DNA from 3 places in the Clostridium novyi NT genome. Region 3 is predicted to be linked to each of the others. Evidence: riboswitches for the same ligand, from Rfam matches in the RefSeq annotation. Region 3 holds a riboswitch; each other region holds the start of a gene.
The links. Region 3 has a riboswitch for cobalamin ahead of cobT (nicotinate-nucleotide--dimethylbenzimidazole phosphoribosyltransferase). Riboswitches for the same ligand answer to the same signal wherever they lie in the genome.
Positions count from the first base shown of each region.

Region 1: another riboswitch for cobalamin. It lies ahead of NT01CX_RS02290 (energy-coupling factor ABC transporter permease); the one in region 3 lies ahead of cobT (nicotinate-nucleotide--dimethylbenzimidazole phosphoribosyltransferase).
Region 2: another riboswitch for cobalamin. It lies ahead of NT01CX_RS10545 (cobyrinate a,c-diamide synthase); the one in region 3 lies ahead of cobT (nicotinate-nucleotide--dimethylbenzimidazole phosphoribosyltransferase).

Region 1 covers NC_008593.1:463,845-474,979, reverse strand. The annotation lists gene NT01CX_RS02330 (hypothetical protein) at 1-119, shown strand, start outside; gene NT01CX_RS02325 (MBOAT family O-acyltransferase) at 164-1,570, opposite strand; gene NT01CX_RS02320 (DUF4358 domain-containing protein) at 1,621-2,109, opposite strand; gene NT01CX_RS02315 (GDSL-type esterase/lipase family protein) at 2,123-2,887, opposite strand; gene NT01CX_RS02310 (sodium-dependent transporter) at 3,153-4,463, shown strand; gene NT01CX_RS02305 (energy-coupling factor ABC transporter ATP-binding protein) at 4,501-5,337, opposite strand; gene cbiQ (cobalt ECF transporter T component CbiQ) at 5,422-6,186, opposite strand; gene NT01CX_RS02295 (energy-coupling factor ABC transporter substrate-binding protein) at 6,186-6,506, opposite strand; gene NT01CX_RS02290 (energy-coupling factor ABC transporter permease) at 6,508-7,254, opposite strand; cobalamin riboswitch at 7,397-7,604, opposite strand; gene NT01CX_RS02285 (polysaccharide deacetylase family protein) at 7,669-8,475, opposite strand; gene NT01CX_RS02280 (pyridoxal phosphate-dependent decarboxylase family protein) at 8,650-10,386, opposite strand; gene NT01CX_RS02275 (LolA family protein) at 10,777-11,135, opposite strand, start outside.
Region 2 covers NC_008593.1:2,256,233-2,267,367, reverse strand. The annotation lists gene NT01CX_RS10565 (glycosyltransferase family 4 protein) at 1-636, opposite strand, end outside; gene NT01CX_RS10560 (CotS family spore coat protein) at 786-1,799, shown strand; gene NT01CX_RS10555 (spore coat protein) at 1,831-2,643, shown strand; gene NT01CX_RS10550 (CotS family spore coat protein) at 2,684-3,655, shown strand; cobalamin riboswitch at 3,701-3,877, shown strand; gene NT01CX_RS10545 (cobyrinate a,c-diamide synthase) at 4,001-5,356, shown strand; gene NT01CX_RS10540 (precorrin-8X methylmutase) at 5,349-5,972, shown strand; gene cbiD (cobalt-precorrin-5B (C(1))-methyltransferase CbiD) at 5,994-7,070, shown strand; gene cbiE (precorrin-6y C5,15-methyltransferase (decarboxylating) subunit CbiE) at 7,089-7,709, shown strand; gene cbiT (precorrin-6Y C5,15-methyltransferase (decarboxylating) subunit CbiT) at 7,706-8,284, shown strand; gene NT01CX_RS10520 (cobalt-factor II C(20)-methyltransferase) at 8,286-8,951, shown strand; gene cobM (precorrin-4 C(11)-methyltransferase) at 8,962-9,699, shown strand; gene cbiG (cobalt-precorrin 5A hydrolase) at 9,708-10,742, shown strand; gene cobJ (precorrin-3B C(17)-methyltransferase) at 10,792-11,135, shown strand, end outside.
Region 3 covers NC_008593.1:1,271,155-1,282,289, reverse strand. The annotation lists gene NT01CX_RS05995 (methyl-accepting chemotaxis protein) at 1-82, opposite strand, end outside; gene NT01CX_RS05990 (ABC transporter ATP-binding protein) at 201-986, opposite strand; gene NT01CX_RS05985 (FecCD family ABC transporter permease) at 990-2,042, opposite strand; gene NT01CX_RS05980 (ABC transporter substrate-binding protein) at 2,078-3,037, opposite strand; gene NT01CX_RS05975 (pyridoxal phosphate-dependent aminotransferase) at 3,101-4,162, opposite strand; gene NT01CX_RS05970 (cobalamin biosynthesis protein) at 4,159-5,124, opposite strand; gene NT01CX_RS05965 (cobyric acid synthase) at 5,108-6,625, opposite strand; gene cobC (alpha-ribazole phosphatase) at 6,640-7,239, opposite strand; gene cobS (adenosylcobinamide-GDP ribazoletransferase) at 7,236-7,988, opposite strand; gene cobU (bifunctional adenosylcobinamide kinase/adenosylcobinamide-phosphate guanylyltransferase) at 8,000-8,560, opposite strand; gene cobT (nicotinate-nucleotide--dimethylbenzimidazole phosphoribosyltransferase) at 8,566-9,633, opposite strand; cobalamin riboswitch at 9,755-9,932, opposite strand; gene NT01CX_RS05940 (histidine phosphatase family protein) at 9,984-10,625, opposite strand; gene NT01CX_RS05935 (hypothetical protein) at 10,751-11,089, opposite strand.

The DNA of each region.
Region 1 (11,135 bases), 810 kb from region 3:
ATATTATACTAAATCCTGCTGGATCAAATAATTTACAAGTTTGTGACCTTTATTCTATAAAATTTGTAGAAGTTTTCGGTGGAGCAAACCAAACACGTTCTGAAAATACAGATAAATAATATTAAAATATGCCCTTAAAATTTTAAGGGCATATTTTTAAAATTTAAAATTTAAAGTATAAAAACGGATTATATGTATCATTTACAAGATAAGCTGTAGAAATAAACATTATAATTAAATATGCTACAGGTAAAGCTACGGAACTAATAGTATTTAATTTTTTCTTTATAAATGATATAACCTTCATAGGTAATGGTGTCGAACAAATGATTAAAATCACAAATAATATCCAATTAGTATACATATAGTACATTGCTTGTGTATTTACAATTGCATTTTTTCCAAATCCAAATAATACTTTCATAAAACTAATACAAGCACTCATATCGTCAAATTCGAATAAAACCCATCCTATAATAACTAAAAACATAGTATATATATGTGATATAAATTTAGGACTCTTTTTTAACAATTTTAAAATAAATATTTTTTCTAATGTTACAAAAACCCCAAAGTAAAGTCCCCATAAAACAAAGTTCCAACTAGCACCATGCCATAGTCCTGTTAAGAACCAAACTACAAATAAATTTCTATATTGTTTCAAAGCCCCATTTTTATTTCCACCTAAAGGTATATATACATATTCTCTAAACCAAGATCCTAATGACATGTGCCATCTTCTCCAAAATTCTGTAATACTTCTTGAAATGTATGGATAATCAAAGTTTTTAATAAGATCAAAACCAAACATTTTTCCAAGTCCTATTGCCATATCAGAATATCCGCTAAAATCGAAATAAATTTGAAATGTAAATCCAATTATTCCAATCCACGCAGATACTATTGATAATTCACCTAGTGGAGTTGTTTTTATACTTCTCCATAGTAATCCTACATTATTGGCTAAAAGAACCTTCTTACCAAGACCAATTATAAATAGTTGTGCCCCATCTCCAAATTTGTTTAAACTCTCTTTTCTCTTATTTAATTGCTTTGCAATATCTCCATACTTAACTATAGGTCCAGCTACCAACTGCGGAAACATAGTTACATATGTTCCAAAAGATATAATATTTTTTTGAACCTCTACTTTTTCAAAGTACAAATCAATTACATAAGACATTGTTTGAAAAGTATAAAAAGATATTCCTATAGGTAATGGAAAACTTGTTGTAGCTATATTTATATGTAAAATATCGTTTATGTTGCCTATTAAAAAATTATAATATTTAAAAAATCCTAATATACCTAAATTAACAATCATAGAATTTAAAAACACACATCTTGTAATTTTTTTATTGTCTTTGAACTTATCTATAAGAAGTCCATTACAATAATCAAATACAGTAGAAAATATCATGATTAATATATAAATAGGTTCTCCCCAAGCATAAAATACAAGACTAGCTAAAAATATCACTAAATTTCTAAAAGATTTTGGTGACAAATAATACAATATAAGTGTTATAGGTAGAAATACAAACATAAATGTCAAACTACTAAAAACCAAATGTATATCCCTCCATATATTTGTATGTATATTTATTCATTTTATTTAAACTATTTAAAACTTTCATCAATAGCTTTTTCAATTTTATCAACATCTTTTGATACTACTAGTATTACATAATTTCCATTTTCTTTTAAAACATGTTTTTCTAATACTGCATATTCTTCTGGAATATAATCTTTAAAGCTTGCCGTTTGTTTATTAAGTCTTTTTTCTACTTTTTCTTTTACTTCTTTAACTTTACTTGAATCTTTAACTTTTATTACAGCTATTTCGTCAGCTTTAATATTTGATGGTGCTGTATAAAGAATAAACTCTTCAACTTCACTAGGATCTATTTTGTATAGCTTTTTAAGTTTAGAATCATCTCCTTGTTTCATTTTAGATACATCTGTACTTTTAGAGATTTTTTGTCCAAGTTCACTTATTGACACGTCTTTTTTTGTCTCCTTTGAACATGCTAGTAAAACACTAGATGAAAAGATAAGTGTAAATAACACTAATAAAGTTTTCTTAAAATTTTTTCTTACATTACTCATATTAATCTCTCCTTTATTTATAATTTATTTTTAAATAATCTAACCATATTTTATAAAAAGGCTCTTTGAAATGAATTCCATCTGGTTCATAAACCCTCTTATCCAAATCCTTGATCATAGGCGATAGATCAATAAATTTTACATTTTCTTTTTCACAAACTTGTTTTAAATTATCATTGAAATTTTTTATGTTATCTGGTGATAGATATTTATGTTTTAGAGCTGCTTTTTCAGTAGCAGGAAGAACTCCTTGAATATATATTTTTGTATTTGGCATTTTTTCTTTTAATTTCTCTATTAATTGTGTGTAATTATTCATATTCATATCCATATTGTTCTCTAAATCATTATGTCCTAACATAATAAATAATTTATCAGGATTTCTATTCTTTATTTTATCAACATTGACAATAGCTTTTTTTATTGTAAGACCTATAATTCCCATTACATTTTCTTCATCTAAATCACCAAAAAAAGACATTGCTTCTATTATAGAATCTCCTAAAAATAAGGAATCTTTAAAATAAACCTTATTTTCCACTTCAATTTCTTTAGGTTTATTATCAGCTACAGCATCATTACTTTTTTCACTATTAACTATTTGATTTTGTAACTTTTCATTAACTTCATTTTTACTAGATACTTTAGCTGAAACATTTGCCTCTTTAGGTATTTTATGGGTTGCAACTAGGGAAATTCCAGTAAAAATCATAAAGATACATATTATATTTATTAAAAACCTTTTAAGACTCTTAATTCTTACCCTTCGCTTTGACATTTGTATTCTGTTATCCTCCTCAATTTATTAATATGTATTCAATATTTTATAAATAAAATATTTCCCAAACAACATTATAGTATATTTTTACTCCAAAAGGTTACATTTACTTTAAAAAGTACAAAAAAAATCCTTATATCTTTATATTATTTTAATTTTCTACACATAATTAATGTATATTTAATTACATTCTTCTTTAATTAATACATGTTTTTTGATAAAATTATTTCATAATTATATAAAAATATTTAAGGAGGCTAACTTAATGAAAACTAGAGAAACTTTCTCTGGGAAACTTGGCTTTGTTCTTGCGTGTTTAGGTTCTGCTATAGGACTAGGTAACATATGGATGTTTCCCTGGAGATTAGGTCAATTTGGGGGTGCCGCGTTTCTCATTCCCTACTTTATTTGCGTTTTTATTTTAGGTACTACGGGGCTTATTATAGAATTTAGTTTTGGAAGATCTAGAAGATGTGGTTCTTTGAAAGGAATTCAAGATACTTTTGAAGAAAAAAATAAACCCTTTGGTAAAATCTTAAGTATAATACCTACTCTTGCGGTAGCTTGTACACTAATTTTCTACTCTGTGGTTGTTGGATGGATATTTAAATATTTCTTCCTATCACTAAACGGTCGTATATATAAAGAAAATATAGGAAGCTATTTTGATAGCTTTGCAGGTACTTCTTCTAGTATTCCTTGGCACTTATTAGCACTTGTAATTACAGTTGCTATTGTTCTACTAGGAATAACTAAAGGAATCGAAAAAGCTAACAAAATTCTAATGCCTGGACTTTTCATAGTATTTATTATTCTTCTTATAAGATCAGTTACACTAAAAGGTGCTATTGCTGGACTTGAATATTTATTAGTTCCTCATTGGGAATTTTTATTAAAACCTATGACTTGGATTATGGCTTTAGGTCAAGCCTTTTTTACTGTTTCTTTAAATGGTGCAGGTATGGTTGTTTACGGTAGTTACTTAAAAGATAAAGAAGATATACCTTCTGCAGCTTTAAATGTAGCTATTTTTGATACTATTTCAGCATTACTTGCTGCATTTATTATAATGCCAGCAGTATTTTCTTTTGGACTTGATCCAACATCTGGTCCATCATTATTATTTATCACTATGCCACACATATTTAATTCTATGCCTTTAGGATACTTATTTGGAATACTATTTTTCTTAAGTATAATATTTGCTGGAGTTTCCTCTGCTATGAATATGCTTGAAGCTCCATCTGAAGCACTTATAAGTAAGTTCAAGTTTAAAAGAATTTTTGCAGTTTTACTTGTTGCAGTTATTGCATTTTTAATAGGACTTCCTTTAGATTTAAGCATGGATAGATTCGGTAAATGGGCTGATTTTGTTACTATTTATTTAGCACCAATAGGCTCAATTATAGCATCTATAACTTTTATTTGGGTATATGGATTCGATAATGCCATAAAAGATATTAATAAAGGTTCTAAAAAACCTTTAGGCAAATGGTTTAAACCAATGTCTACTATATTTATAGCAGCAGCTACATTAGTATTAATTCTTGGAATTATCTACAATGGAATAGGTTAAATATTAAAGCTCTCGATTTTAAATTCGAGAGCTTTATTTATTTGTTATCTAATATTTTTATAAGTTCATCTTTATTTCTAGGTATATTATCTTGTAATTCTATGTATCCTTTTTCAACTAACTTTTCATATACTTCTAGTACAATAGGCTTATCTAAATAAACATCCTTTATAAAATCATCATCCTTAAAAATTCCAACAGGTTCTCCTGATTTTACTACTTTTCCATCTTTCATAACTATAATATAATCTGCCCATGAATATGCAATTTCAACATCATGTGTTGATAATATTACTGTTATTCCAACTTCATTTATCTCATTAAATATCTCAACAATTTGCTTAGCGTGTTTTGGATCTAAGCTTGAAGTAGATTCATCAAATATTATGATTTCAGGTTCCATAACTAGTATATCTGCTATTGAAACCCTCTTTTTCTGACCATAACTTAAAAAGTGAACCGCTTTATCCTTGTATTCATACATATTAACACTTTTTAAACCCTCATCTACTCTTTTTCTAACTTCCGTCTCCTCTAAATCTAAATTCATAGCTCCAAAGGAAACTTCTTGGTAAACATTTGCTGAAAAAAGCTGATTATCTGGATCTTGAAATACAATTCCTATATTCTTTCTAAGTTCATTTAAGTATGAATGAGTATACTTTATTTTTTCTCCTTTGTATAAGACTTCTCCTGAACTTGGTTTTAATATACCATTAAAGTTTAAAAATAAAGTAGATTTCCCAGCACCATTTACCCCTAAGAAAGCTATCTTTTTTCCCTTTTCTATTTTTAAACTTATATTATTTAAAGCATTGGTTCCATCTTCATATTTAAAACTTAAATTTTTAGTTTCTAATATGTACTCTTTCATTAATTTTCCTCCAAATATTTAATATAGCCACAGATAATAAACTCTGTGGCTTTAAATATAAAAAATCTATAGTTAAATTTACATTTAAAATTTATACTTTACAATCAATAAAACTATCTGAAAAAATATTATCATTCCTATGTTTTTATAAGATATTTTATATCTTTTTTCTATTACATTAATCTCACCATTATAACATCTTGCTTCCATTGCAGTATACATATCTTGTGACTTTTTATAAGCTCTAACAAACAAAGTAGTTACCAATTGTCCTAATGACTTATACCCCTTTTTTACAGTAGAATAACCAAGTCTACCTGTTTGAGATATATAAATTGTATTCATAGTTTCAAAAAGTACAAATATAAGTCTATATATAAGTCCCATAAGTTCTATAAATAATTTAGGAACTCTTAACTTTTTTAGAACAGATAAAATTTCAACTATTGGCGTTGTAAGTGCAAGAAAATATAAGCATGATACTGATGCCATTGATTTAAATAATATCTGCATAGCATTATATATTCCCTCTTTTGTGCATCCCATAGTGAATCCAAAAATTTTAAAACTAAATAAAAACTCATTATTATACCCAATATTTATAGCTATTGTTATGATTCCTATAACCAAAAATACTAATGGTATTAATATTAATTTATAATAAGATATAAATGGTATCTTAGCTTTATACAATGTCATAAAAGACATTACTAAAAATATAATTATAGACACTAATATGTTATTTAAAAATATTCCACAAAACATAGTAATCATAGAAAATAAAAATTTTTCCATTGGATTTACATATCTTAATTTTGATATGTATGATAATTTATCTATTGAAATCATTATTTCTCACTTTCGTTATTTTTCTTTTTTCCCTTTGCATATCCAAAGTAATATCCTACTATTCCTGCACCAATAGCAGCTTGAAGTGCAAATAGTAAACTTTCTATTTCTCCACTTGGTGGTTCCCATACAGGTGAAAACCATGGTTTATAATTTTTATCTACTTGTGTAATAGCTTCTTCTGCTTGGTCATCTGAACCTGCAAATTCAGCACCTTTTGTAAAAATCAAAGGAGCAACAGCTATTACTACAACTAAAATTCCAAGAAATATATTCTTTTTAAACATAGATTTATTATTTGTTTTCTTTTCAGTATTCATACTATACCTCCTTTGAAATAACATCTAATTCTTCAAGTTCATTTTTGTTATAATTGAATAGAAGATTAAATACTATAACAGTTAAAATTCCTTCACTTATTGCAAGTGGTATTTGAGTTATAGCAAATATACCCATAAACTTTCCAAGTGACATCATAAATCCACCAGTCTTATCAGGGAATGCTAGTGAAAGTTGTATAGAAGTTGTAACATAAGTCATTAAATCCCCTAATGCTGCTGCAAAAAATATTGATATACTTCTTGATAAGTTTAATTTTCTTAATAGCTTGTACAAATAATATGATACTATAGGTCCTATAACTGCCATAGAAAATGTGTTAGCACCAAGAGTTGTTATTCCACCATGGGCAAGAAGTAATGCTTGGAATATGAGAACAATTAATCCTAAAACACTCATAACTGCTGGTCCAAATAAAATAGCTCCAAGACCAACTCCTGTTGGATGTGAACAACTTCCTGTAACTGATGGTATTTTTAAAGCTGATAGTACAAAGGCAAATGCTCCAGCCATAGCAATAAGCATTTTTATTTTGGGGTTTATATTTACCTTTTTCTTTATAGATATAAGTCCTTTAATTACAAAAGGTACACATAAAGCACCCCAAATTCCACACCACATTGGTGGTAAAAATCCTTCCATTATATGCATGGCATACGCTGTTCTAACAGTAAACATGCCCACAAAGAACACTAATAGAAACAATTGATACTTTCTTTTTAATTTCATTTACTAACCTCTCCTTTTTTTAGTTTAACAACATTTTGACTTTAGGTTTTTTCCAAAAAAGAAAACCCCTTCCAATAAACGTCAAGAGGTCAAAAAAAGTGTATAATATTTCATTAAAACACCCCCTATCATCCGTAGAGTTCATTGGTGTACAAAAATAGGCAGGTCTTCTGACTTGAGTATCATAATTTTTCTACCCTTCCCAATATCTTAAGATACCAGTGGTTTTGTTAAGAAAAACTCCTCTCTTACAGCGGCGGGACCGTGTGGGACTTTCACCCAGCTTCCCTTTTCACCAGTTCATAATCAAACTTTCAATTATAACTGACACCTACTTTGTATGTATTTTATATTTTGTTGTCGATATTGATTTTATATTGTTTTTAAACAAATTGTCAAGTTATTCCTCAACTTTTATAACAATAAGTATTTATATACTCTACAAAAATTCTTATAATTCAACTTATTTATAAACTTGTCCATATCATGTTTCCCACTTATGCCAACTCTGCTTATTTTATAGATTTCTTCATTTCTATCTGTCCATTTACAGTGAGTTGTAACAGCCATTTTATATCCAGCAGCTTTAACTGCCTTTATACTATCTTCATTATATTTTCCATATGGATAAGCTATATATTTTACTTTTTTATTTAATAGCTTTTCTAATTTTTCTTTAGAATCTAAAAACATCTTATATTGAGCCTGATAACTTTCTTTAGTTAATTTATTATGATTTGTTGTATGGCTTTCTATATCAAAACCATCCTTTTGCATTTCTTTAAGCTGATCTAAAGTTAAATATTCACCTGTTCCTATATAGTCACTTATCATAAAAAATGTGGCTTTAAAATTATATTTTTTTAGTATAGGTATAGCTGTTTCGTAATTATCCTTGTACCCATCATCAAATGTAAGCACTATGGACTTTTTAGGAATAGGTTTATTATTTTCTAAAAAATCATATAGTTCATCTAATGTCAAAGTATTATAATTATTATCTTTTAAATAGTTCATTTGCTCTTCAAATTTTTCCTTTGGAAGTCTTACAGGATTTCCTTTTTCGTACTTTATAGAATGATACATAAGTACAGGTATACTTTCATTTTTCTCAATTGATACATCATTTGTAGGATTTCTAAGCACTACAGTTTTAACACCAAATCTAACTAATGCTAATGCAATCACAAATAATACTAAAAATAATAGTCTTTTCTTCATAATTTCAATTCCTTTTAATTAATTTTTATAATATTAAATTTTATAATCTTTATTATATCATATTGTTTTTTAGCTGTATAAAATATAAATAATTATATATAAGTTTCTTTTTAGATTATATACAAAAAGAGAGTACATAATATTTTTTATATACTCTCGTAATTATTTTATTTATTATAATTTTTTATCAACATTTTCCTTAGCACGTAAAACATATTTAATTATGTCTTCTTTTAATCTTTCCTCTGAAAAATTCATATATGGTGACATTGGATAAGCCTTTATAGCTGCTATAGGTTCTCCATACTGTGATAATCTAAACTTACTTGTAAAGCTAAGAGCTGGTCCATTTTCCTCAAACATCATTCTTTCAAGTTCATTTGCAATTTTATTTTGGTACTCATTATATTTTTTTAATTGCTCTTTATAATCTGGATTAGTAAATTCATTTTTGTACTGTTCTTCAGCAAAATTTACTTTATTTATATTTTCTTTTAATTTATCTGGATATACTCTAAATAAAGTAACTAATCCATTATCTTTTTCATTTACACAAACAAGATTTGGTTCTTCTTTTATAACATTTCGTAAAGACATTTCACATTCTATTAAGTTTCCTAATATAACTCTATATCCTTCTAAGCCAAAGTACTGCAAATTACACCAAGCTGAAAGAGCATATCCTCCCCCTCTAGAACATTCTAATGTGTATTCTCCAGGAGTATACGCACTTGAATGGTATAGATAAGCCATCTGATCTTTATCTCTAGTTAGCATATCTATATCATTACAGTCTTTAATGCAAATCATGCTACAATTATAACAAGTAAATCCTGTTTTATGAAAATCTATTCCTATAGCGTCAGCTAAATTTAAATTTCTTATATTTGCTACACTTTTTTCTATAGATCTTAAAGTTTTTTCTGAAAACTCCATAGAATTTTCTTTAAAGTCATATGAATTAAATACACTCCATGCCCATCCTATTACTGCATCTGCATATATAAACGGTCTCTTTTTTAGATTATGCTTCCTTACAAATCTATCACAGATTTCTACTATACCTTTTATATTATCTACAGCAAAGGCATCTGTAGTTCCCATAGTGGCAACAATCATAGCTATAGGCTTTCCTTCTTTATAACATTGTTCCATAACTTCTTCTAAATGATTAAGATCCATGGAACTATCTTCATTAAGATTTATATTTCTTACGTTATTAGTTCCAAGTCCAGTCCAATCACTACAATTTTTCATTGCATAGTGACCTACATTAGATACTAATATTTGTGCATCACTTCTTATTCCGTTTTTTCTACTTTCTTTTCCAAGTAACTTAGTTAATGCAAGTTTAGTGGCAAACAAGTATGCCCCTGTTCCTCCAAATGTAAAATGTCCTGTAGCCTTTTTATAATCATATCCTACAAGTTTTGAAATTATTGCTGCAACCTCTATTTCAAGAGCTGCTATATTTCCTGAATACTCTTGCTCAACTATATTAGGATTAAAGATAGCTCCCATTAAACTTCCCGCAATTGATGGAATAGCAGCTGGAGGAGCTACATTAACCATTGATTTTGGATGCACCCAATTAAACATACCATCAAAATATTTTGAAGCACTTTTTATTACTTCTTCTATAGAAGATGATTTTTCTGGTATATTAGCGTTTCTCTTTACCTTATTAATTTCTCTATAATTTGATATACAACAATTTGATTTTCCTAAAAATGATTTTCCCTCTTCTTTACTTCCTTTTAACTCATTTAAAGTATATAATGTGTCATTAATTACATTTTTAAACTCTTCTTCTTTATTCTTTTCTTTCCAAGGTATTATAAATCCTGGATGTACTTTTTCCCTTAAAATTTTCTGCCATATTAATTCGCTTTTATTTTCTGTCAATTTCATCCCTACCTTCTAACTATTTTTCACTTAAAAAGCGTTAATAATATTATTAAAATTTATATAATATAAATTTATATCTATATTAGTCGTACATACCAAATATATTTTAATACTTATTGGTAATTTTATCTAACGCATCAATTTACAAATTTACCTATTATACTTATAAAATTTTATATAAATAAAAAAAACTACCCTAATTCAATAATAAATTTAAGGTAGTTTTTTTATATTATTTAGTCTTTTTTATATTTAATTATCTCCAAATATAAATCCATATATTGCATATCATTATCTATAGCCTCTTGTGTATACTTATATTTCAACGCCTTATTATAACAAGTTACTATATTAGTTTTTTAATAAGTTTTTCTAATATACTTACACAAATATTTATTTTTCTTTGATTAACTGTTCCGCTATTTTCTTGCAATCATCTAATGTAAAATTAGCTGTATTTGTAAATATAGTATAGTTTATGCCGTCCTCTTCCCATAATACAGATTTAAAATTATTAGCTTCTAAAATTTCTCCATCAAATCCTCTCACCTTAACTTTTTCAGCTATATCTAATTTTATTTCATCTTCTTCATTATCACTTTTTATAGCCTTTTTTGCAGAAATATTAAAAACTTCTACTCCCCTGTTGTCTACATATATTTCATTAATTTCATTACTTGTTTTATCAGCATCTTCTATACAGCATATTTTATCTAAATTATAGTCTATTCCTTTGTATATAAGTATTTCTT
Region 2 (11,135 bases), 990 kb from region 3:
TATTAAAGAAGGAACATTTTTTCTAGCGCTAAATCCTCCTAAGTAAAGAACAAAAGGATTAGTTATATTGTATTTTTCTTTTAATAATGATTTACACATGTTTTTATCCAGTGGTTTATATATACTGTCTGCTGCAAGGGGAGTTACAAATATTTTATCAGGGTCTATAGGGAAAAATTTTAATATATCTTTTTTGGAGTATTCTGATACTGTAATTATTCCATGAACATTTTGAATAATATTAGGCATTTCTTTTAAAAATTTAAGTAAGTAACCTCTACCCACAGTTTCTGGCATAATATAAGGAATTAAGTCATGAACCGTAATTATCTTTTTACACTTTATATTTACATCTAATCCTATCCCATTTTGTGGTACATGATATATGTCCATTTTATTTTTATTTAAATCATTACAAAAATAACTTTGCTCAAAAAATCTTGGGTGTTTTTTTGAGGTTATAAGTAATTCTGTATTTTCCTTATTAAAATCATTATAATTTTGTTCAGACCAATAAAGTCTAAAGTAATCTTTATTATATATATTTATTAAATTTCTAACCAAATTTTCTGTATAAGTACCAATACCAGTGCCTCTATACCAATTGATACCCCTAGCATCAATGGCTATTCTCATTATATCCTCTCCTTAACAGTTCCTATATAGTATTAATATTAAATAAAATTAAAAAGTGTGATATGAATTAATTAATATTTACTATTATTCACACACTAAAAAAAATATTCATATACTAAAATGAGAAAAAGGTTTTGGGGGAGGAACAATTGGAAACGGAAGAATTAAAAAACCTATTACAAAGAGAGTATGGAATTAATATTACAAGCATTGAAAAAGTAAAAAGTATATATAGGATTGTTTCAGATAATAAAGAGTTTTGTCTAAAAGTTATAGAGTATGAATTTGGACATTTCTTTTTTATATTAAATGCTATAAAACATCTTCAAAATAGTGGATTTTCTAAAATACCTAAAATAATTAAAACTAAAAGTGGTTCCGATTATATAAAAATAGGAAATAACTATGCCTATTTTACCCCTTGGATAAAGGCAAGACAAAGTAACTATGATAATCCAATAGATTTAAATATGGCAACTAAGAAACTTGCAGAATTACATTTAAAAAGTAGAGGATTTAATGTAACTGAAAGCATGAATCCGAGAATTGGTTGGTTAACATGGATAAAGACTTATAAAACCAGAAAAAATGAAATATTAGATTTTAGAAATAGAATAAATAAAAGGTATAAGAAATCTAAATTTGATTGTATGTATCTTGGAATTATGGATGAAGAACTTAAAAGAGCCGACATAGCTATTTCTAATTTAATTAAGAGCAATTATATAGAAAAAATGAAAAAAGAAATTTTATATAGAGGATTTTGTCATCATGATTATGCATATCACAATGTGTTAATTGATGATAAAAACTGTGTAAACATAATAGATTTTGATTATTGTATGTTAGATACTCATCTTCATGATTTATCTAGTTTACTTATAAGAAGAATGAAATATGGTAAATGGGATATTAGTAATGCCAGTGAAATACTAGAAATTTATAATACAATTAATAAAGTTTATTCTGATGATATTCCCGTTATGGCAGCCTTTATGGAATTTCCACAAGATTATTGGCAAAGGGGAATCCAGTATTATTGGGAGGAAAAGCCTTGGGGAGAAGAGTTCTTTATAAAAAAACTAGAAAGATATATGGAAGATAGAGAGGAAAAACAACAATTCATTGAGGAATTTAGAAATAAAGGAATTAAAGGACTTTAAATTAAGCAAAAGGTAGATAGAGGTGAATTTGATGACTGTTATATCTAAAAATCCGTTTTTAACCTATATGGAAAGACAAGGGGTTGTTGAAGGTGAATTTAAGGGAAAAGTATCACTTAAAGATCCTGATTTAGAAAAAGAGATTATAAATCAATTGTATATAATAAGTGAGTTTCACAAAAAAGCTATGGGATATAATGATTATATAGGTCATAGGTTAGAAGATAAAAGAGGAAGAACTATAGAACAGTATAAGGTATATATAAAAAGAGTAAAAAGAAAAATTAATGATATAATGCATAATTCACCACAAAATGATTTTGAAGAACTTTTATTGGGATATGGGAAAGATTATTTAAATAGAGCAGAAAAGTCTATAAAAAATATATATGATATTGGGTACTTAGAGATTATGAAAAGAAGTATGGACAGAAATGAAATTTGTTTAGGAAATACTTATTTTAATAGTCTCAGAAAAATAAAATTCATAGAAGCATTAAATCTCGAAAAGTGTTTTTATGACTTAGTAGAAATTGATGCTGCTACTTTTTTTAGAAAGCTTATGAAGAAAAATCTAAAATTAGATTATAAAAAATTAGTGGATAAATTTTGTGAATTTGAAGATTTAGATGATAGAAGCAATGTTTTTTTACAATCACTTATAGCATATCCTACTGAATTTATGAAGTGTTGTAATAAATATATAACCAGCACTAAGTATATGATGTATGATAATAGATTAAACATTAATAAGAGTAAAGACAAATTAAAAAAAATCATAAGATGTGATTATAATATTTTATGTGAAGGGGGTGTAGAAAATTTTACAGAATGTAAGATATAAAGATAAAAAAGCCCTAGTTGAATATGATTTAAATTTAAAAATGTTTGAAGCATATGATTTTAAAATTGAAGAGATTATTCCTGTAAGAAAAGTATATATTTTAATTACTGATAAAGGAAATAAGATTTTAAAGAAAATTGATTATAGTATAAATGAATTAAATTTTATAAATTCAGGAATAAACTATATAAACAAAAATTCCTTCCATAGAGTATTTAATTTTACTAAGACTAAAGATGGAGAAGTTTATGTGAATTGGAACAAAAATATTTATTGTGTCATGGATTTAATTGATGGAAGAGAAAGTGAATATTCAAATCCATTAGATGTAATGGTTGTATCAAGGGGACTTGGACAACTGCATAAAGCATGTGAAGGATTTAGATATAAAAATAAAACAAGGTACCTTTGTGGAACTACAATTGATACATTTAAAAGAAAAGGTGAAGAGTTAAAAATATTTAAAAATGTAGTTAAACTTATAAAGAATAAAACAGAATTTGATGAAATTTTTATAGAGAATGTTGATTATTATATAGGAGAAGTAGATAGAGCTATTGATGTTTTAGAGAGGTCTAATTTTTACAAGTTATGTAGTGAAGAAGATAAAATTATATTATGCCATCATGATCTAGCTCATCACAATGTACTCATCAAAGATGAAGAAGCACATTTTGTGGATTTTGATTATTCTATTATAGATTTAAAGGTTCATGATCTTTGCAATTTTATAAATAAGGTAGAAAAAAGATCAGCATATAATTTTGATGAGTTACATTTTATATTAAATAATTATTATAAACACAATAATCTTACTAAAACAGAAATGGAAGTTCTATATGGCATGATGATATTCCCTCAAGATTTTTATACAGTAGCTAAAGCTTATTATACTAGAAGTAAGGATTGGTCATACGATGTATTTTTAGATAAATTAATTAAAAAGAATGGATTAAAGCAAGATAAGAGAGAATTTTTAGAGAAATTTAGAACAGAGATTATAAAAGAATAGTATTTGTTGATAATATAATGTAAGGTAGTATATAATAACTTTATAAAATTGTATATTAGCTTAGGTGTCTGATTAATTTCAGGTGAAAAGGGAATACGGTGAAAATCCGTAACAGCCCCCGCTACTGTAATGTGGACAAATCTAAAACCACTGGTTTATAACCGGGAAGGAAGAGGAGGATGAAACTAAGTCAGGAGACCTGCCTAAGCTTTGGATAAAGACCTTTCGGTGGGAAAGAGTTGTTATAAGTAGACCTATTTAAAAATTTCATAGGTTTTTTTATGATAATTAAGTACGCTGAAAGGTGTACTTTTTTTATTTATATTGATTATAAGGAGGATACAAATGAAGGGAATAGTAGTATCTTCAAATGCCAGTGGTGGAGGGAAAACCACAGTAACTCTTGGACTTATGAAAGCACTTAAAAATAGAGGCTTTAGTGTTCAAGGATATAAGGTAGGACCAGATTACATAGATACAGCATTTCATAGCAAAATAACGGGAATAGATTCTAGAAATTTAGATTTATTTTTAATGGGGGAAGATGGAGTTAGAGCATCTTTTTCAAGAGGAATGTGTGATTATGCTGTAGTTGAAGGGGTTATGGGATTATACGACGGAAAAGGAATAGACTCAAAATATTCAACTGCCCATGTGGCTAAAACTATAGATTTGCCAGTGGTTTTAGTTTTATCACCAAAGGCACAAGTTGCAACTTTGTGTGCAGAGATAAATGGGATTTTAAATTTTCAGGATATAAATATTGTTGGAATTATATTTAATAATATAACTGAGGGATACTTTAAACTTTTAAAAAAAGCAGTAGAGAAGTTGTGTAACATAAAAGTATTTGGATATTTACCTAAGGATGAAAAACTAGCAATAGGAAGTAGACATCTTGGACTTATTCAAAGTAGTGAGATAGAAATGCTTAATGAAAAAATAAATTATTGTGCGGAGTTAATGGAAAAATATATAGATTTAGATTCTCTTTTGCTTGAATTTAAAAGTTGTATGAGATTTAAAGATGAATTTCATGTTAAAAATAAGGGGTTAAAGATAGCTGTAGCAAAAGACAAAGCTTTTAGTTTTTATTACAAAGAAAATATTGAACTTTTAGAGGAAATAGGAGAAGTTATTTATTTCAGCCCGTTGAAGGATGAAAAACTTCCAGAAGATATAGACTTATTATACATAGGTGGCGGTTATCCAGAGGTATTTAGAGAAGAAATATCAAAAAATAAAAGTATTCTTAAAAGTTTAAAAGAAAAACTAGAGAGTGGTCTTAGATGTTATGCAGAATGTGGTGGGCTTATGTATCTTATGAGTGCTTTTATTGATAAAGGTAATGAAGATGAAACTTATTACAATATGGTAGATTTCTTTAAGGGAAATTCTTATATGACTAAAAGACTTCAAAACTTCGGGTATGCTAAAGTAAATGTTGTAGAGGAAAATCCTATTTTACCTAAAGGATTTAATATAAATTGTCATGAGTTTCATAGATCCAAAATAGAGAGTAATGATACAAAAGCTTATTTAGTTGAAAAAGAAATGTATGATGGAAGTAAAAAGACATGGAATTGTGGATATATTAAAAATAATACATTAGCATCTTATGCTCATATACATTTTTTCGGGAATATTAAATTTATAGATTATTTAACAGAGAACATAAAGGGAGGGAAAATATTTGAGTAACTATATAAAAAGTCCTATGGGAATTGAAAAAAGAAGTTTTGAGATAATTGGAGAGGAAATGGGACCACATAATTTTAGTGAAAGAGAATTTCAAATAGTAAAAAGAGTTATACATACAACGGCAGATTTTGAATATAAAGATTTATTGTATATAAGAGAAGGTGCTATTGATGAAGCTTTAAAACTATTAAAAATGGGAGTAACAATATATACAGATACTAAAATGGCTCTTTCAGGAATAAATAAAAAGGCACTTGAAAAGTTAAACTGCAGGGTAATTTCTTATGTATCTGAAGAAGAAGTAGCAAAAATTGCAAAGGAAAGAGAGATTACACGTTCTATGGCGGCTGTTGAAAAGGCAGTTGAAGACGGAGTTGAATTTTTTGTGTTTGGAAATGCACCTACAGCAGTTTTTAAATTAAAAGAACTTGTAGAACAAGGAAAAGCAAATCCTAAATTTATAATAGCGTGTCCAGTTGGATTCGTTGGAGCGGCGGAATGTAAAGTAGAAATAGAAAAGTTAAACATACCTATGATAACTGTAAGAGGTAGAAAAGGTGGTAGTGGAATTGCTGCATGTATTGTAAATGCACTAATGTATATGTTGGCAAGATAAAAAAGGAAATGAGTGAAAACCATGTTTGAAATGTATGTTGATTGTGATGGTAAAAAACTAAGATGTGGTTATACAACAGGTTCTTGTGCAGCGGCGGCGGCAAAAGCAGCTACAAGGATGTTATATTACGGTGGAAAACTTGAAAAAATCACAATAGATATTCCAAAGGGGATAGAAATTACTGTGCCTATAGGAAACATAGAAGTTGGAGAAGATTATGTTAAATGTTCTGTAACTAAGTTTTCGGGAGATGATCCTGATATAACAAATGGTATAGAAATTTATGCTACTGCAAGAAAAATAGAAAGTGGATATTCTCTAAAAGGTGGCAAGGGTGTAGGTGTTGTAATGGGAGAAGGACTTTATGTAAAAAAAGGAGAACCTGCAATTAACCCTGTGCCAAGACAGATGATACAAAAAGAGGTTATGGAAATTGTACCTAAAGATAAGGGAATAGAAATTACTATTTCTGTACCAAAGGGAGAGGAAATTGCAAAGAAAACTTTTAATCCTAGATTAAATATTGAAGGTGGCATATCAATACTAGGAACTACAGGAATAGTAACCCCTATGTCAGAGGATGCACTTAAAGAGTCTATTGCCCTTGAAATAAAGCAAAAATATGCATCAGGAGTAACTCGTCCTGTACTTGTATTTGGAAATATGGGGGAAGAAAGAGCTAAAGCTTTAGGATTTAATAAAAATGATATGATTATAGTTTCTAATTACATAGGATATGCACTAGACATTTGTAGGCAAAAGGAAATAAAGAGTATTGCTCTTGTTGGACATATAGGGAAGATGTGCAAAATAGCTAGTGGGTGTTTTCAAACCCATAGTAGAGTATGTGATGTAAGAATGGAAACAATAGCTTTAGAATTAGCATTAATGAATGCCCCTTTTCACATAGTAAATGAAGTTTACAATATGAAAACCACAGAAGGTGCTGTGAAGTTTTTAGAGGATAAATATAGTGAGGTATATCTAAGAATAGCACAAAAAATAAAAAGTAGAATTTATACTTATACCTATGACACTATAGATGCTGAAATTGTGATGTTTTCTATGGAAAAGGGTGTTATTGCAAGAGTTAATTAAAAAGAGTGGTGATATATTTTGGATAATAAAAAGGTTTATGTTGTTGGAATAGGACCAGGAAGCCGAGAATATATACTTCCCAAAGCCATAGAAATTATGGAGAATAGCGATATTGTTTTAGCCTTTGAGAGAATAGAAAAAAGTATTAATTTTTTAAATAAACCAATTAATAAAGTAAAAAAGCTTCAAGAAATATTAGATAGTATAAATGATGACAGATATAAAATAGTATCAATTGCTGCAAGTGGAGATCCTAATTTTTATGGAATAACTGATTACATAAAAAGAAATTTTAATGGAAGTGTAGAGGTAGTTCCGGGAATAACATCTATACAATATTTAAGTGGCAAACTAGGAATTGTATGGAGTAAGGCTTATGTTGGAAGTATGCATGGAAGAGAAGAAGATTTTTTAAGCATAGTTAAAAATAATAATGTTTCTATGTGGCTTACAGATAAAAAAAATTCATCACAGGAACTTTGCAAAAAACTGTGCAGTTTAAATGGAAGATATAAGGTATATGTAGGAGAAAATTTATCATATTCAGATGAGAAAATAACAGTTGGATATGCAGAGGAATTAATACATAAAGATTTTTCTCATTTAAGTGTGATGATTATTGAGGATGAATCAAAATGAAATATATAAAGGATGAAGAGTTCATAAGAGGGGAATCTCCTATGACAAAGGAAGAGGTTAGAATTTTATCCATATCTAAAATGGGTGTAGATGAAAATTCCACTGTCTTAGATGTTGGTGCAGGAACGGGTTCAATTAGTATACAGCTAAGTAAAATATGCAATAAAGGTGAAGTTATAGCCGTAGAGAAGGAGGAAAAAGCAGTTAAACTCATAAATAAAAATAAAGAAAAGTTTAGTGCACATAACTTAAAAATAATTAAGGGAGAAGCGCTAGAAGTGTGTGAAAGTATAAAAAGTAAGTTTGATGCTATTTTCATAGGTGGAAGCGGTGGAAACATAGAAGATATAATTTTAAACTATGAAAAAAAGCTGAAAAATAAGGGCAGAATAGTTCTCAATTTTATTACTATAAACAATTTATATAAGGCTATGGAAACATTAAAAAACATAAGTTACAAAGTTGAGTTTATTGAAGTTTCTATAAGTCGTTCATTTAAAAATACTTATATGCTTAAAGCAAATAACCCTATTTTTATTGTATGGGGAGAAAAAAACGAGAAGATGGAGAGATAAAATGGCAAAGTTATATGGAATAGGCGTAGGACCAGGAGATGCAGAGCTTTTAACTATAAAAGCTGTAAAAACTATAGAAAAGTGTGATGTTGTAGTAGCACCATCTGCTATGAAGGGTGGAGAGAGTATAGCGCTTAATGCATCAAAGGATTATATAAAAGAAGGTACAGAAGTTGTAGTTATGCATTTCCCAATGGGAAAAGAAGATACTGACGAGAAGGTAAGAGAAATATATGAATTTATAGCAAACAAATTAAAAGAGGGAAAAAATGTAGCCTTTTTAACTATAGGAGATGCCTATGTTTATAGCACTTATGTGCATCTTTTAAAGTATATAAATGAAAGAGGATTTGAGGTTGAAACAATAGCTGGAGTTCCATCATTTTGTGCATCAGCAGCTATTGCAAATGTACCACTTGTTATGGGAGAAAACTCTTTAAAGATACTCCCAGCATTTAAAGTAGAAGAAATAAAAGATGAAAAATATGTTGTTCTTATGAAAGTGTATCATCATGCTGAAAAAGCACTTGATTTCCTTGAAGCTAAGGGATTTTCCTATGTGTATATAAAAAATGCAGGAAGAGAAGGACAAAAGGTATTAACAAATAGAGAAGACATATTAAAAGAAAAAGGCTATATGAGTTTAATTATAGCAAACAGAGCATAGGAGGAGAGTTATGGTAACTTTTGTAGGTGCAGGTCCAGGAGATGTTGAGTTAATAACAATAAAGGGAAGACGTGCTATAGAGGAAGCGGACATAGTAATATATGCAGGTTCTCTTGTTGCAAAGGAACATTTAGATTTTTGTAAAAATGGAGTGCAAATATACAATTCAGCATCAATGACATTAGATGAAGTAATTGATGTTATAAAAAATAATAGAGAAAAAAATATAGTAAGACTTCATACAGGAGATCCATCTATTTATGGTGCAATAAAAGAACAAATGGATGAACTTGATAAACTAAATATAGGTTACTTGGTAATACCAGGGGTAAGCTCTTTTACAGCAGCGGCATCATCAATAAAAAAGGAGTTCACACTTCCCAGTGTTACTCAAACAGTAATACTTACTAGAGTTGAAGGAAGAACCCCTGTTCCAGAGAAAGAGAAGTTAGAAAAATTAGCTTCAATAGGTGCAAGTATGGCGATTTTTCTTTCTGTATCAATGATTGAAAAAGTAGTGGATAGTTTGAAAAAAGGATATAAAAGAAATGTGCCAATAGCTGTAATACAAAGGGCTACATGGGATGATGAAAAAATAGTTATAGGAACACTTGATGATATAGCTGAAAAGGTGAAAAAAGAAAACATAACAAAAACAGCTCAAATACTTGTAGGAGATTTTATTGATTGTGAATATGAAAAGAGTTTACTGTATGATAAAAACTTTTCTCATATGTTTAGGAAGTGATAAAAATAGTGAAAACAGTAATTATAAGTGTTACAAATAGTGGGGATAAAATCGCTGAAAAGCTTGAAAATTCAATTGTTGTGGATAAATTCTGTGGATATAATGAAGAAAATAAAATAAATGTGGATAAATTTCTAAGAGATGATGTAAAAAACATAGGAATTAAAAATATCACTGAAAAATATTTTAAAAAAGATAACACAATAATTTTTATATCATCTACAGGGATAGCAGTTAGAACTATAGCGCCCTACATAGAAAGTAAGGATAAAGATCCAGCGGTAATTGTAATTGATAGTACGGGAAGATTTGTAATAAGTCTTTTAAGTGGACATTTAGGTGGCGCTAATGATATTACTTTAAAGTTAGCGTCTATTTTAGGGGCAGAGCCAATTATAACTACAGCAACAGATAATCTTAATATAGATGCACCTGATGTTATTGCAAAGGAAAAAGGGTATATTATAGATGATTTAAAGATGGCAAAAGAAATTGCATCAATGCTTGTGAATAATGAAAAGGTAGCTTATATTGAGGATTTTGTAGCCTTTAATAAAAAAATAATAGAAGTGCCTAAAGGATATATAAAATCAGTTAATAGTGCAGAGGGATTAGTTGTAGTTACAGATAAATATAATTTAGATTTTAATAAGCCATATCTTAAACTTATAAAGAAAAATGTAGTTCTTGGAATAGGATGCAAAAAAGGAATTTCGTTTAGTCACATGAAAGAAAAGATATTTAAAGTTTTAAAAATATATAATATAGATAAAAGAGCGGTAAAATCAATAGCTACAGTAGAAATAAAGAAAAATGAAGAAGCTATTTTAAAAATGGTAGATGAACTTAAATGTGACTTTAATGTATTCAAAGTAAAAGATATAAAAAAGGTTGAACATAATTATAAGGGCAGTGAATTTGTAAAAAGTGTAATAGGGGTAAGGGCTGTTGCAGAACCATGTGTAGAGCTTACGGGAGCTACTTTAATTACGGAAAAGTTAAAGCTAGATGGAGTTACCTTATGCATAGGAGTTTTAAATTAGTTCAAAGATTTTTGAGAATAAAAAATTACTATATTTTAAGGAGAGAAACATGAACAATAAAGGAAAATTATATGTTATTGGTATTGGTCCTGGTTCTTTAGATGAGATGAGTATAAGAGCTAAAAAGGCTATAGAAGAAAGTGAAATTATAGTTGGATATACTAAATACATTAAACTTATAGAACCTCTAATTGAAGGAAAAGAAATTTTTTCAACTGGAATGAGAGGAGAACTTGAAAGGGTAGAATATGCACTTAATGAATCAAAGAGTAAGACAGTTTCAATAATTAGTACAGGAGATGCTGGTATATATGGTATGGCAGGTCCTATTCTTGAAATGGCAACAAATGAAGAAGTTATAGTAATCCCAGGAATTACGGCATCATCATCAGC
Region 3 (11,135 bases):
CGTCTTCAAAGTAATATTGGAAATATGGTATTAAAGCATTAAAAGATCTTATTAAATCGTTTTCTTCTAAAGTTTTTATCATAATTTGTTACTCCTTTATCCATTATTTATTATAAAGTAATAAAAAAATTATATCATACATTCTTACATAATTATACAAAAACCAGCAAATATTATTTTATTTACTGGTTTTTGTATAATTAAAATAATGGTATTATATATGGCTTTTGACTAGTTGGATGTAATACTATATCTACTTTTATATTATATACATTTTTTATATTTTCTTTGGTTAATACTTGTTCACTAGTACCACTGTCAACTATTTTTCCTTTATTCATTAAAACTATATAGTCACTATATGTAGACGCTAAATTTAAATCATGAAGTATTGCAATAACAGTTATTTTTTTATTAATATTCAAAGATTTTAGCTTATTTAATAGCTCTATTTGATATTTTATATCTAAATGAGAAATTGGCTCATCTAATAAAATGATATCAGTGTTTTGACAAATAGCTCTAGCAATTAAAACTCTTTGTCTTTCACCTCCACTTAATGACCTTATATTTTTATCTTTTAATCTCCATACATCTAAAAATTCCATAGCCTCTTTAGCTATATTTAAGTCCTGATAGGTTTCAGTAGAAAATGCTTTTATATATGGAGTTCTACCCATTAATACTATATCCATAACCGAAAAATCAAAATCAATATTAGTATCTTGTGATACAACTGAAATAGATTTAGAAATACTGTTAAAATCCATTTTATTGATATCTTTTTCATTTATAAATATGTGCCCATTCTTCCCCTCAAGTATCTTACATATATTCTTAATAAGTGTTGTCTTTCCCGAGCCATTAGGCCCTATTATACTATAAAATTTTCCTCTTTCTATTTTTATATTTACATCATCCAGTATTTTTTCATTATTATATAAAAATTTAAGCTTTTTAACTTCTATTGGATATATATTTTTCATAATTTAACTCACCTTCTTTTTAGATGAATATAAAATTTTAATAAAAAATGGTACACCAAATAATGATGTGATTATACCAACAGGAATTTCAGTAGGCGGCACCAAAATTCTAGCTAAGGTATCACATATTATTAAAAATATAGCACCTCCTAATGCTGAAAATGGTATTATTACTCTATTATCTGATCCCAATATCATTCTTATTGTATGTGGAATTATAAGTCCTATAAACCCTATTACACCACTTACAGATACAACAAGTGCAACTATTATACTTGAAATAACCATAAGTACTTTTTTTATTTTATCAGTATTAATACCTAAATTTTTAGCTGTATCATCTCCAAGAAGCATTATATTTAAATGTCTTGAAAATATGTATAGTAATACTATTCCTATAAGAATAACGGGTGTTAAAAGTATTATTTGTTCCCAAGTAGCTGCTCCAAGACTTCCCATTGTCCACATTATTATATTTTCTATTTGTTCTCTTTTAAAAATCATAATTAATGATATAAAAGATGAAAGCATAAAGCTTATTGCAATTCCAGCTAATAAAAGCATAGTTGTAGGAATTTTCTTACCTACTCTTGCTATAGAATATACCACTATAACTGTTATAATAGCTCCTATAAATGCACCTATAGCTGTTGCCCCCATACCTAAAAAACTCCCACTTAATCCTAAGATTAAAGTGAGAGTAGCTCCAAAGGCTGCCCCTGATGATACACCTAAAATATAAGGATCAGCCATTGGATTTTTAAAGATACTTTGAAAAGAGGCACCTACAACAGATAGTCCTGAACCTACTAAAGATGCAAGTAAGACTCTAGGTAATCTTAAATTTAATATTATTAATTTAGAAGTTTCTTTTATATTGTTTAAATTAAAATATTTATTTACCATAGGTAATTTGCTTAAAATTATAATAGATGTTTGCTTAAAAGATATATCAGCAACTCCAATATAAGTAGAAAATATAATTAAAATAAATAAAAGTATTACACCTAAAATAAATAAATTATTATAATGCTTCTTCTTTTCAATAAATGACATAGTAAATCCTCTCTTACTTTAAACTTACTGTATTGTTATTTAAATGCCTCTGGATGAATTATTTTTGCTAGTGATTCTAATCCATCTACTACTCTAGGACCTTGTCTATCTAATAAATTATTATCAATTTCTATTAATTTTCCATCTTTAACTGCTTTTAAATCTTTATAGCCTGGTGTTTGTTGTATACCTTTTTTAGCATCAAAATACTTTGAACATATGATTATATCAGGATTTTTTTCAACTAACTTTTCAACACTGTATTTCCATCCCTTAACATCACTTGCTGCATTATTTCCTCCTGCCATTTCTATCATGTTTCCTATGAATGTATCTCCACCTGAAGTGAAATCACCCATTTTACCATAAGAAACTACATAGTAAACTTTAGGTTTGTTTTTATCTTTAATTTTATAATTTATAGAACTAACTTTATTTTTCATATCTGATACTAGCTTATCAGCTTCAGATTTTGCATTTATAACTTCTGCAACCTTGCTTATGGTATCATATACTCCATCAAAAGTTTCAGGACCATATAAAACTACCACTTTTATATTCATTTTTTCTAATTTAGTAAGTACATCTTTTTTAAAATGTGTAGATGCTATTACAACATCTGGTTTTAACTCTACAATCTTTTCTATATTAGGTTCAGTTAAACTACCTATAGCTGTTATATTATTTACTTCTTTTGGGTAATCACAATAATCTGTTCTACCTACAAGCTTATTACCTTTTCCAAGAGCAAATATTGTTTCTGTAATATTAGGTGCTAGAGAAACTATTCTCGTAGGTTCTTTATCAATAGTTACTTCTCTATTATAAGAATCCTTAATTTTAAGAGGATATGTAACACTTACATTTACCTCTTTTTTATTATTTACATTGTTTTTTGTACATCCTGCAAATGAAAATACACATGCCAAAATCATTGCTAGTGCTAAAAATAAACTTAAAAATCTACTACTTTTTTTATTATTTTTTAAAATCATGTTTGTTAACAAGAAAACTTAATTCTCTTGCTTCCTCCCTTCTTATTTATTAAATTATATATTTTATTTAAATATTTTCTTTAACTTTCTTATTAAAAATTCATTACTTTCTCTATCTTTTATAGCAAGTCTAAAATATGAATCAGATAATTTGTAAAATCCTTTAGGAACTCTAATTAATACCCCTTCTTTTATAAGTAATTCTTTTAAATCATAAGCATCTATATCCTCTCTATTTATTTTTAATAAATGAAAGTTTGCATTTGACTTAAATACTGTTAAATCCCTAAATTCTTTTAGTTTATTAAATAAGAATTCTCTTTCTTCATTTATCCACTTTTGAGACTTAGATATATATTCTTTATCTTTAAATATTGTATTTCCTGCTATAACAGCAGCAGTATTTATATTCCATGGTTCTAGTGTTTTTTTTATATTTGCCATATAAGACTGATTTTTGGTAATACCATATCCAAGTCTAATTCCGGGCATTCCAAAAAACTTTGTAGCTGCTCTTACTATAATTAAATTATCATATTCATCTATTAGTGAAGTCATTGTACTTTCTTCATAATTAGGCGTAAACTCTATAAAAGCTTCATCTATAAGAAGTGTACTTGTCTTATCTTTAAGTTTTTTTAATAATTTACATATATCCTCTCTTCTTGTTAAAGTTCCTGTAGGATTATTCGGATTACAAAGTATAACTAGTGAGTTATTTTCAATTCTATGTAAAAGACTATCTATATTCAAAGATAAGTAATTGTCATCAAAAACATCTATTTCTTCACATTCTATTCTATTTAATTTTACAGCTCTTTTATATTCTGAAAAGGTAGGGCTTATAACAAATGCTTTTTTGCATCCTACAGCTCCTATAGCTTTATAAATTATTTCAACAGCACCATTTCCCTGAACTATGTAGTCTATATTGCTAATACCTATATAGTCTTTAATAGTCTCTCTAAGCTCAGTATAATTAATATCTGGGTATTTAATAAAATTATTTATATTTTCTATAAGAGCTTTTTTAAAGCTTTCAGGTACTCCAAACGGGTTTATGTTTGAACTAAAGTCTACTACCTTTGTTTCTATACTGTATATATCACCGCCATGAAAATTCATACTATCTTCTCCTTAATTAATAATAAAATTAATGAAAATATAACTATACTAACAACTGTTGTAGCGTACATTAATATACATGATTTTTTTATATCTTCTTTATTTAATTCTTTTAACTTATCTCCTATTTTAGGCTTATATGTAAGTTTCCCAAAATATGAATTAGTACCTCCTAGCTGGACTTTTAATGCTCCAGCCATGGCAGATTCAGGATAGCCTGCATTAGGACTTGTGTGATTTTTTCTATCTCTTTTTATAATTTTAATACAATTTTTATAGTCTAATCTTAAAACACAAGAACTTATAATCATAAAAATTGCTGTTAGTCTAGCTGGTATGTAATTTACAACATCATCAAACTTTGCTGAAAACCAACCAAAATCAAAGTATATATCTTCTTTGTATCCAACCATTGAATCTAAAGTATTAACCGCCTTATATGCAAGTGCTAAAGGGGCTCCTCCTATGAACATATACATAAGGGGTGCTATAATTCCATCAGAAGTATTTTCTCCTATAGTTTCAACTACTGCCCTTGTGATTTCACCTTCGTCTAAATTTTCAGTATCACGTCCTACTATATAGGATAGTTGCTTTCTTGCTTTTTCTAAATTACCTTTACTTAGTTCTTTATATATTTTTACCCCTTCACTTGAAAGACATTTAGGGGCTATAGCAGTCCACATCATTACTATATTTAAAACATAATATAATTCAACATTTACATCAAAAGCCACTTTTAACACTAAATAACTTATAGTATAAGTAATAGTTACCGTACTTATAGTTAAAACTATTCCAAATATTTTTAAAGCCTTATTATTAAGTTTTAATTTTCTAATTTGTTTTTCAAAAAAGCTTATATATTTTCCTATAAATCTAACTGGATGAGGAAACCAATAGGGATCTCCTAAAATACAATCCAATAAAAACGCTAAATAAATACTAATTATCTGTTTCATCTATTCCCTCATTTACTATTTCATATAATTTTTTCATATCTACATTATTTCTTATTATATCTGCAAGTTTATCATATTCTTCATTTTTAAATTCCCAATAATCCTTTGGAGTTTCTTTTATTTCATCCATACCTGCATTTTTTCTTATGAGATTTAAAAATTTTCTTGTAAACTCTGAATTATCAAATATTCCATGAATATATGTTCCAAAAACTCTTTTATCTTTACTTATAGCTCCATCTATATCATTACATGTTTCTTCATTCCTACTATTAATAACTAAAAAATTGCTGTTATTATCATCTATAAGGGTTTTCCCCATGTGAATTTCATATCCCTTTATATTACAATTAAAAATTTTGTCCCTAGCTTCAGTTAATGTGGTTGTTTTATCTGTTTTTATTTCAGTTACAGAGTTTATTAAATTTAATCCCTCTATTGAAGTTATATTACTTTCTATGTTGTTTGGATCTTTAATTTTGCTACCTAATATCTGAAATCCTCCACAAATTCCAAATACAAAGCTTCCATTTGAATGACAATTAAGTATTGCACTATTCATTCCTGAACTTTTAAGGTATTCCATGTCTTTTATAGTATTTTTACTTCCCGGTATTATAATTAAATTAGGATTTTTTAAGTCTTCCACTTTTTCTATTAACCTAATGCTTACATCATCATACATCTTTAATGGGTTTATATCTGTAAAATTAGACATATGTGGCAGTTTAATTACAGCTACATCAATATCTCCCTTGGAATTAAAATTAAACTTACTCCAATCAGTAGCACTATCTTCATCTTCAAGATTTAAATTAAAGTATGGTATAACACCCAGCACTGGTACTTTAATAATGTCTTCTAACATTTTAAGTCCTGGTTTTAAAATTTCGTAGCTTCCTCTAAATTTATTTATGATAACTCCACGTACCATTTTTCTTTCATCTTCTTTAAGTAACATCATAGTACCAACAATAGATGCAAAAACTCCCCCTTTGTCTATATCTCCTACTAATATTACTGGGGATTTTGCTATTTTAGCCATGCCCATATTTACAAAATCTTCTTTATTTAAGTTTATCTCAGCAGGACTTCCTGCACCTTCAATTACTATTATGTCACTCTCATCACTTAACTTGTTATAAATCTTCGAAACATCCTTTTTTAATTGAGGCTTAAATTTATAATAGTCAACAGCATCCATATTTTTAAATACCTTTCCATTTATTATAACTTGAGATCCTCTATCTGAATTTGGCTTTAATAATATTGGATTCATTTTCACTGATGGAACTTTATTTGATGCCTCCGCTTGCATATATTGAGCTCTACCAATTTCACCACCATCACAAGTTATTGCAGAATTTAGTGACATATTTTGAGATTTAAATGGATTCACATTATACCCATCTTTATAAAATACCCTACAAAGTCCTGTACATAGTATACTCTTTCCAACAGATGAGGCGGTTCCTTGAACCATAATACTTTTGCTTTTCATTATGTATACATCCTTTAACAATTAATTTTTTTAAGTATTGCAAAATCATCAACTATTTCAAACAAGCTATACATTCCATATTCAAATGAAAATCTCCAATAACCATCTTCATTTAATCCAAGTAATATAGATGTTATAACCCTTAATGTACCTTGATGACATACTAACAAAATCTTTTTATCCTTATATTCTTTTAATATAAATTCTAAAGCATTTTTTACTCTTTTATAAAATGTTTTAAAATTCTCTCCTTCTGTGGGATAGGCATTTTTCCAATCCTTTACCCACTGATCCCATTCTTTAGGATAAATTTTTGTAATTTCTTTATAACTAAGTCCTTCCCATTTTCCAAAATCTAATTCTTTAAACTCTTCAAAAATCATTAAATCCTTATATCTACAATTAGCTATTATTTTAGATGAATCTATGGCTCTTTTAAGAGAACTTGTAATTATTACATCAAAATCTAGCTCATTTAACTGACTTAATTTCTTATTTAAATTCTCACATTGAAATATTCCTGTACTAGTTAGTTCACAATCAGTTACACCAAAATATACTTTTTTAGTATTTAACTCTGATTCTCCATGACGTGCTAAATATAATGATGTCATAGTAACCCACATCCTTTAAATGATAATAGCGCTAACATAAATATAATTTCTGCTATTTCATTGGCAGCTCCAAGTGTGTCTCCAGTCATACCATCAATTTTAGAATATATAAGCTTTTTATATATTTCAATGAATAAAACTGTAATTAAGAGTAAAGCTACATACTTATATCCTATAAGCACATATCCTATTGAAATTGATATTATAAATGCAACAATCACTCTAAAAGGTTTTACTTTTCCTACAAATACTCCTCCAAGTCCCCCTTCTTTTCTTGCATAAACAGAAAAACACATAAGTAGTGTAACAACTGTTTTTGCAACTACAGGAGACAATATTAAGGCTATTATTATATATTTTTTGTTTAAACTATTAAGTACTGCATATCTAAGCATAAAGTCAAATACTATAGCTATAGCACCATTAGTTCCAACTCTACTATCTTTCATTATTTCCAGCATTCTTTCTTTTTTTCTTGAAGAAAATATACCATCACAAGTATCTGCAAGACCATCTATATGAAATGCCCCTGTAATAATTGTATTTGCTAAAAGTGCTAATACAATGGGAAGTGTACCTAAAATAAATTTAGATGACACAAAATATACAATAGCATTAAATCCTCCTATTATCAGTCCAACTAGTGGAAGATATGAAATCCCTTTAGCAAAGGAATCTTCTTTTACATCAATTTCTATATTTATAGGAATTCTAGTAAAAAACTGAATCATTAATATTAAATTTTTCATAAATTCTATCCTCACTTAACTTTTATTGGTATACCACATACAACTAAATATACCTCACTTGCCCTTGAGGCTATATATTGATTTATTCTACCTACTATATCCCTATATACTCGTGCTAATTTATTTTCTGGAACTATTCCATAGCCTAATTCATTAGTTACAAGTATCATAGTACTATTTCCTTTAATAGCTTCATTTAAAAGCTTCTCAAAATTTGTTATTATCTTCTTTTCTACTGTATCCAAAGTAGTGTTATCTGCTTCTTCTATTTTATCTCCAATATAATCAAACATAAAATTTGAAGTCATAATAGTTACACAATCAAGTAACATACCATCATATAAATTATTCTTTTCTCTTACTACTTTATCTAAACTTTTGTATCCTTCATAGGTATCCCAAATTTCTGGTCTGCTTTCTTTGTGTTTTTTAACTCTATGCTTCATTTCTTCATCAAATGGTATTGATGTTGCTATGTATAATATTTTTTCTCCAACATTTTTAGCTATATTTTCAGCATAACTACTTTTACCACTTCTTGCTCCACCGGTTACTAATATAATTTTTCCCATTTTTATCACCTTATATCAATTAAATAATCATCAACTATAGATGCTTCTTCAAAAGTTGCCATATTGCACATAATATCAGAAGCTGCATCTATTAAATCAAAGGTTAGTGGACATCCACTTCCTTCTCCTAATCTCATATTAAGATTAAACATAGGTTCTAGTTTAAGTTCCTTCATAATAAGATTAAATCCTGGTTCTTTAGAAGCGTGAGATGGTATCATATATTCTTTAGTTAAAGGATTTAATTTATATGCAATTAATGCAGCAGCACTAGATATAAATCCATCCATAACTATTGGAACTCTATAGTATGCAGCTCCTAAAAAGCAACCAACAAGCCCTGCAATATCAAATCCACCTACTTTAGATAGTACATCAATAGGATCTTCCTTATCTGGATTATTAATTTTTATAGCTTCTTTAATTACCTTCTTTTTATTAATATAAGCTTCTTCTGTAATACCAGATCCTTTTCCAACTGCAATATCAGCACTACATCCTGTAAGAACCATTAATATTGCACTACTTGTGCTTGTATTGCATATTCCCATTTCTCCGGTACCTAAAACACTATAGTTTTCCTTTGTTAACTCTTTAACACTCTCTATACCAATTTCTATAGCTTTTATAGCTTCATCTCTTGTCATAGCACTGCCTTTAACCATATTGTAAGTGCCCATTCTTATTTTCCTATTCACTAAACTAGGATGACTTATTTCTGCATTGATACCAATATCTATAACCTTTATATCCGCATTAGCATGTTTAGATATAACCGCAACTCCAGTTAATCCTTTAAGCATATTAATTGTTTGTATAGCTGTAATTGATTGAGGGCATGCACTCACACCTTCTTCCCATATCCCATTATCAGCAGCCATAACTATAGTACACTTTTTCTTGCACTTATTCTTAACATTACCTGTTATTCCTGATATTTGCATTGCTATATCTTCAAGTCTTCCAAGACTCCCAAGAGGTTTTGCAAGTTTATCCAATCTTTTTAATGCTTTATCCATAATAGTAGTATCTAATGGTTTGATTTCCTTTAAAACAGTCTCTAATAAATTCATGAATTTCCTCCTAAATTCAAAATAAAAAACCGCACCTATTAAGATGCGGGAATATATAAAGCAAGCCAAAAAAGTTGTATCTACAATACAACTTTAACTTTTATATCTTCCCACCGAAGACTTAAATAATCGTACATTAGGCAGGTTTCCTGGCTTATGGATCATATTACTTTCTAACCTTCTCCTTATGGATGGCAATTTAGATTTCATCCTCATTTACAGTAGCGGGGGCTGCAGTGGATTTTAACCACTTTCCCTTTTACCTCTTATAATAGAGCACCTAATGACTTATTTAATTTTCTCAATTGAAAACTGTTGTGATTATATCATTTATTATATGTAAAATCAAATTACCATCCTACTTGAACATGATTATCATCATAATGACTGGTATCATTTTGAAAAACTAAGTTATATTTTCCGTCAGCAACATCAATTTTAGTAAGACTAGTTTGTCCCATTACAGGAAGCTTTACAATATCATCAAGTGTCATATTTTCATTAAAATAATGAAGTAGCATTTTTAATGTCATTCCATGTGTAACTATTAGTATCTTTTTATCTTTGTTTTTTCCTAGTATCTCGTTCATTGTAATATCTATTCTCTTTATAAGATCATCGTATGTTTCTCCACCAAAAGGCTTATATTCCTTAGGACTATTAAATAAATTATCTAATTCTTTGGTATACATAGGGTTTTTCTCTATTTCATCAATGGTTAATCCTTCCCAATCACCATAGTTAAATTCCTTTAATCCATCATGCTTTATAATTTCAATATCCTTATTTCCTTTTATAATTTCTGCTGTTTTATATGCTCTTTCTATAGGACTTGAATAAATAACGTCTATTTCAGTATCCTTAAGTCTCTCACTTAATGCTTTAGCCTGGGAAATTCCAAGTTCCGTTAAAGGAGAGTTCTTCCACCCTTGTAATCTCTTATTTAAATTCCACTCAGTTTGTCCATGTCTAGTTAAATATATTGTAGTCATATATTAATTCACCTCTTATATTTTTAGTATTTTTATTATATCATATATTTTAATAATTAAAAAAATCTCTGCACCTTATAGTGTAGAGATTTTGTTTTTAAAGTTATTTTAAAAGTAGTACTTTATTAGTACTTTAATTGAATACCTTGATTTTTAGTAACATTTAGATTTATTATTTCCTCTTGGAATGCTTTAAGTAAAGCTTTTTCCAAAACTTTTTCTTCATCAAAATTAGGAATATCCCTACAAATAGCAAATACCTTTTTAACATCACCTGTTACATTTCTATAAGTTAATATAACATTTGGCTTATCATATTTTACTTCTAATATTTTTATTCCTAATGTTAATTTTGAGTAATTTTCTTTGTTTACTTTTAATTCTATTAGTTCACTTAGCTTTTTAACATCTTCGTGTTGATTTTCAATTATTATTAATTCTTCCCCTACTTTATACTTACTCATAACAATTCCTCCTTAAATCTTAATATTTGTATATTAAATATTACAT